DNA from 2 places in the Oceanobacillus sp. B139/18 genome. Region 2 is predicted to be linked to the other one. Evidence: riboswitches for the same ligand, from Rfam matches in the RefSeq annotation. Region 2 holds a riboswitch; the other holds the start of a gene.
What was found. Region 2 has a riboswitch for FMN ahead of ribD (bifunctional diaminohydroxyphosphoribosylaminopyrimidine deaminase/5-amino-6-(5-phosphoribosylamino)uracil reductase RibD). Riboswitches for the same ligand answer to the same signal wherever they lie in the genome.
Positions count from the first base shown of each region.

Region 1 (3,140 bases), on a different contig from region 2:
TCTTCCTCCTTCAAATGAAGCGTGAATGGTAAATCACTTTAGATGGAAGAATAGGTGATAGGAGGCTATAAAATGGCAGATAAACAATATGATTTTTTAATGGATTTACTTCATACCCCGTCTCCATCAAGTATGGAAATGGAAATTCAAAAGAAATGGATCCACTATGTTAAGGAGTTTGCAGATGAAATCAGAACAGATCATGTCGGCAATGCAATTGCAGTATTGAATCCGGCTGCTCCATTTAAAGTACTTTTAGCAGGTCATTGTGATGAAATTGGCTTAATGATTCAACGCATCGATGAGCGAGGCTTTTTATTTTTTGAAAAAATGGGTGGCGTCAATCCAAAAGCAGCTGTAGGGATGCGGGTAACGGTGCTGGGCTATCAGGAAACCTTTACAGGTGTTGTTGGGGTAAATGCGCAGCATCTCGGCGGAATAAAGGGTGATTTTGATGTACAGGACTTATACATTGATTGCGGCTTCCAATCAAAGGGAGAAGCGCTCAGGAAGGTGCAGGTTGGCGATCTCTGTGTGTTCAAAACGGAGCCGGAAATATTACAGGACCGTTATATTTCAGCGAGAGGATTGGATAATCGTACCGGAGCTTTTATGGTTGCGGAGGTAATTCGCAGGCTCTCTGAAAAAGGTTTGTCCATTGGTGTTTATGGCGCAAGTACGGTCAATGAAGAAACAAATATGGGAGGGGCGTATTTTGCCGCTGCTGGTATAGAGCCGGATTTTGCCATCGCTATGGATGTAACCTTTGCAACGGACCACCCTAATGTGAATACGAAAAAGCAAGTGGAAGTTGAGTTAGAAGGCGGTCCGGTTTTAGCTAAAGGCGCTCCAATTCACCGTAAAATCAATCAGTGGCTGAAAAAAGCAGCGAAGGAAAAAGACATACCTTTACAATATGAGTTAACACCTAAGGCGACAAGTACAGATGCAGATAAAATGCGCTATACAGGCAAAGGTGTGCCAGTAGCGCTGGTGTCCCTGCCGCTCAGGTATATGCATTCACCTGTAGAAACAGTAAGTAAAAAAGATATGGAAATGGAAATTGAATTATTAGTAACGATGCTTGAAAATATGACAGGAAAAGAAAATTTAAACCCATTATATGATGAGAAAAATGGATAATGTGAAGATATATTGAATTAAAAATTTTTCTCTTGTCAAATGCGTTTTATATGGTATACTATACCTAAATTAAATATTCGATTCCAATCTTCGGGGCAGGGTGTAATTCCCGACCGGCGGAAATAGTCCGCGAACTGTATAACGTTACAGTTGATCTGGTGAAATTCCAGAACCGACAGTGATAGTCTGGATGGGAGAAGATGTCGAGCTTATTTTATTCACTATACGTGTATGTTTTTGCGTATTTATTTAGCGATGACACAGAACCCTAAAGCCTCAAAAGCTTTAGGGTTTTTTTAGCGGGATAGGCATGATAATGTTTAGTAAAGAGATACCGCTTTTCTGGGTTATACACAGAATAAAGAATAGCATCGAACCTTCATCACGAGTTGGAATCGGAAAAATGATGGAGGAGGCAGACTGATGCAAAAAAAGAAGAAAAATCAGCTGTTAAAGTTAATTATTATCGCATTATTAAGTACTATTTCACTCGTGTTATTTTTTATCAATTTTCCGTTGCCATTTTTACCAACACCATATTTAAAGGTCGATTTCAGTGATGTTCCAGCGTTAATCGCATCGTTGATATTCTCACCGTTGGCCGGAGTGCTTGTCGTAGGATTTAAAAACTTGTTATATCTGGCTGTATCTGGTTCTGGAGAGCCGATTGGCGTGTTATCTAATTTTGTGGCAGGGGTTATGATTGTATTGCCAGTATCACTCATTTATCATCGGGTCAAAGGCTTAAAAGGTCTTATTACAGGGCTTGCAGCGGGTACCGTTATCATGGCGGTTGGCATGAGCGTACTCAACTATTACTTCATTTTACCGGCGTACGGCTGGTTTATGGGCTGGGAAATGTCTGAGCAAGTGAAGTGGGTTACCGTTATCGGCGGGGTGCTTCCGTTCAATTTTATTAAAGGAATTATTATCGCGATTTTGTTTATCCCGTTATTTAATAGAATGCAAAGCTGGATTCAGCAGCAGCGGACCAGATTTATATAAAGTGAAATTCCTTCAGCCGGGAGCTGTAAAGAAACTTTCCGCTGAAGGTTACATGCAAAAAAAAAGCAGAGACTTGGATAAAATAAGTCTCTGCTTTTTTGTTATTCTGTTTTTAGTCCCAGATAATTATTCTGTGTCGGAAGCTTCTTCCGCAAGAATGCTTGCAGTAGGCAATACCTCAAGTCTTTCTTTAGGGATGGGTTTTCCGGATTTTTCACTGATTCCGTATGTGCCATCTTCTATTCTTTGTAACGCATCGTCAATTTCTGTAATCTCTTCTTTTCGCATTAGATTGAACCCGGCCTCCCGCTGCTGTTCAAACTGCTCTGTTCCTAAATCTGCCGGATGATTATTGACGGAAGCAAGTTCATCATCTTGATTATTATCTGTTTCTATATGGGCTTCCGCTTCCTCTTTCATGTCTAAAAGCCTTTTTTTAAAATAAGTGATATCTTCTTTAGTTAAATGTTCCGCTTGCATGATTACCATCCTTTCTAAATGATTTATCCACAAATGCTTATAAACGATGTTCAAAAAGCCCAATCAACATGACATATCAAATTTCTATCGGACTTTTTGAACAAGCACTTTTCTCACAGAGAACTGTCCGTAAAAACCCCTACTGCGTGAAGTTTCGTTTTAGAACAATCCGGAAATTAACAAAGAGAGACCTAACAGCATCCCGTAAATTGTATTTGTTTTCGCTGTTTTTGCCATTGCCGGCATCATTTCAATTGCTTTTGTCTTCCCCTTAAATTGGATGATGACACTGGCTGCCGGTGGAATACTCAGTAAAGTAAGGAAAGACCATAAGGGCAGAGCGCCTGTCAGTATAAGAATAATAGTGATTGAAAATGAAACAATAAACAGCAAAGCAAGCAGCTTGATTGATTTTGGTCTGCCAAGAAGAACGGCAATGGTTTTTCTTCCGCCTCTCTCATCTCCATCACGATCCCGGATATTGTTGGCAAAGTTAATACAGCCGATAAATA
Region 1 is NZ_JBVFXI010000003.1:23,225-26,364, reverse strand. Features, by position in the region: gene ACZSMY_RS10560 (M20/M25/M40 family metallo-hydrolase) at 73-1,143, shown strand; FMN riboswitch at 1,226-1,349, shown strand; gene ACZSMY_RS10555 (ECF transporter S component) at 1,567-2,148, shown strand; gene ACZSMY_RS10550 (TraR/DksA C4-type zinc finger protein) at 2,275-2,628, opposite strand; gene ACZSMY_RS10545 (1,4-dihydroxy-2-naphthoate polyprenyltransferase) at 2,788-3,140, opposite strand, start outside.
Region 1: another riboswitch for FMN. It lies ahead of ACZSMY_RS10555 (ECF transporter S component); the one in region 2 lies ahead of ribD (bifunctional diaminohydroxyphosphoribosylaminopyrimidine deaminase/5-amino-6-(5-phosphoribosylamino)uracil reductase RibD).

Region 2 (3,140 bases):
AAGCGTTAGTAATATACCTACTACGTATTGAGCCCAGGATATTGTGTAGCCTAAGGCTATTTGCGGTCCGCCAACCCTCCACATCTTTCTAGGCTTTGGTAAGATAAATCCAATAAATAAACATGCAAAAACAATATTAATCAATAGCTCAGGTAAACCCGCCCAAACTTCTACCATATCTTCAGTAAAGAAGCCAGCATCAAGAAAACCATCTGTAGTTAGCCGGCCTAATACTTCCGGCCCCAATAAGAGTGCTAAGAAACCACCTATCAAAGACGTAGGTAAGAAGAGTTTTTGAAGGATGGGGATTTTCAATCGGATAAGCTTCCCGATTACGAGCAGAGCGGCTAGTATAATAACAGCAAAACCGACAATTTGTAAGGACATAGATAAACTCCTTTTCATAAAATTTTAAGAGGATTTCCAAGTAGAAATGAAATAAAAAATATTGAACTTCACTATACCCGTCATAATACTATGAAAAACATGTCATATTCTCTTTAGCGTACGTCAATGTTACATAAGTATCTCTGGAATAGAACTTGAAATGACTGCTTTATCTCGTATTATATTGCTTTTTAATTTTACTTTTGGTGTGCCGTGTTCTTAGGCGGGATAGGGCTTATATGGGGAGGGTAACCGGTGTGAGGGCTTATTATAGGTGGTGAATTAGGATGGTTTATTAATTATTTTTTGGAAATTTAAAGAGTGAAATAAACAATAATAAAGAATCGTCTTTGTTTTCAATGAACATTAACTCGTGATAAAAATAATGTCTTGCATTTTACACTTTTAACTGATATTATCATTTTTAACATGTCAGAATTTGAATTAAGATTCTTGGTAGGATTTTGGTAGGTTTTTAAGGATATAACAGGATATTGGAAATTTAATTAATATAGTGATAAGCCATATAACAAGCTATGTGAGAGCATTAAAGGTAACAAAAGCTAATAACAAAATTTAATATTATTCTTCGGGGCAGGGTGTAATTCCCGACCGGCGGTGACAAACATATCGAGTTTGAAGTCCGTGACCCGCGTTTAGCGGTGGATCTAGTGAGATTCTAGAGCCGACAGTAATAGTCTGGATGGGAGAAGAAAAGTAAGTCAACACATGAATGGGTGTAGTGTACTCTTTTTTGCGTACATAAAAACTGTTCAGGTGTATTGGATATAGTTTATTTAAGGACGCCCCGTGATTTTTTCACGGGGCTTTTTCGTGTTTAAGAAAGGAGGGAACGCATGGACGAACGGTACATGGAGCAAGCCATAGAGCTTGCTGGTTTAGGAAGAGGAAAGACATATACTAATCCATTAGTCGGTGCAGTAATCGTGAAAGACGGTGTCATTTTAGCGACCGGCTATCATTCGAAATACGGTGACAAGCATGCAGAAAAAATGGCTGTCGACCAATGTGAATCGCCCGAAGAGATGATTGATGCAACGATATATGTGACGCTGGAGCCCTGTAATCATACCGGAAAACAGCCCCCTTGTACCCAAATGATTATAGACAGCGGTATTTCCAAGGTTGTGATTGCACAGCTTGACCCCAACCCTGTGGTAGCAGGCAAAGGAAAAGCTTATTTAGAATCACAAGGGATACAAGTCGTTTCCGGTATATTGCAGGAAAAGGCGGAAGCGTTAAACAAGCATTATAACTATTTTCATAGGAGAAAGCGGCCGTATATTGTATTAAAGCAAGCTGTCAGCCTGGATGGGAAGCTCTCTATTGATCCGTCTCAGCGGACGTATCTCACTGGAGAGGAAACCTATAAAAAAGTACGTGAAGAGCGGCAATATTACCAGGCTATTTTGACAGGGAGCCGAACCATTTTAGCGGATGATCCCAAGCTATTACCAAATGTAATCACTGATTTTCCGCCAGTTCGCATTATTTTAGACCGGAGAGGACAAGCACTGGATTTTGAAAAGTACCAGATTTATCAAGAAGCTGTTCCAGTCTGGGTGTTTACAAAAAACGATTCCATCGCGAATACGCCGGAGCATGTCCGGTTAATACCAGACCAGTACTGGACCATCCCAAAAGTAGTTGATTACCTGCAGAAAGAGGGGATTCAATCGGTTTATGTGGAAGGCGGAAGCAAAATTCATGATGCATTCCTGGCAGAAAATAAATTTGAAGAAGTGATTACGTACATCTCGCCTAAGCTGATTGGCGGCAATGGAGTGTCCGCTTTTTACAGTGATAGAAAGGTTTCGTCAGTAATGCCTTTAGCTTTACAGAGTGTGGAAGCCGTTGGTGAAGATATACGAATCGTAAGCAGGAGGGGGAAGAAGGATGTTTACAGGGTTGATTCAGGAAGTAGGGACAGTCAAGAAAATCAGAAAAGCAAGCCGGCATATTGAATTGACATGCACGGCCTCCAGCGAACTTCTACAGGATTATCAAATTGGAGACAGTATGGCAATCAATGGAGTGTGCTTAACTGCCATCGAAGTGACCGATTCAGATTTTACCGTAGACATTATGCCGGAAACATTTCATAAAACAACATTCTCTGATGTGCATGTACATGCGGCGGTGAATCTGGAACGGGCGATGCCTGCGAATGGACGCTTAGAGGGGCATATTGTTTCAGGTCATGCAGATATCACCACACGATTGATTAAAAAAGTAAAAAAGGAGAATTCCATTGTTCTCACGTTCTATTATCCACCGGAAATACAAGGAGAAATCGTGGCCCAAGGTTCGGTTGCGGTTAATGGGACAAGCTTGACCGTGTCAGCTGTCACACCAGGATCATTTAGTATTTCACTCATTCCTTATTCAATGAATCACACCAATCTGGGACAGTTAAAACAAGGTGAATTCGTGAATGTAGAGACGGACATACTCGGAAAATATATCAAAGCCATGATAGGCACAGGAAAGAATCAAATGTTAAGTAAATACGCTGGAGAATAGAGGGGAAATAAAGATGATAAACCATATCGAAGCTGCAGTTACTGCATTGAAACAAGGACGGCTGATTATTGTTGCGGATGATGAGGAGCGGGAATCAGAGGGTGATTTAGTTGGGCTTTCCAGCAAAGCAACTGCGGAAACAATCAATTTTATGACAAAGCATGCCCGGGGATTGATTTGTGCGCCAGTTTCCGAAAACATTGCCAAGA
Region 2 is NZ_JBVFXI010000004.1:51,891-55,030, forward strand. Features, by position in the region: gene ACZSMY_RS12960 (sodium/glutamate symporter) at 1-387, opposite strand, end outside; FMN riboswitch at 969-1,106, shown strand; gene ribD (bifunctional diaminohydroxyphosphoribosylaminopyrimidine deaminase/5-amino-6-(5-phosphoribosylamino)uracil reductase RibD) at 1,245-2,372, shown strand; gene ACZSMY_RS12970 (riboflavin synthase) at 2,305-2,931, shown strand; gene ribB (3,4-dihydroxy-2-butanone-4-phosphate synthase) at 2,945-3,140, shown strand, end outside.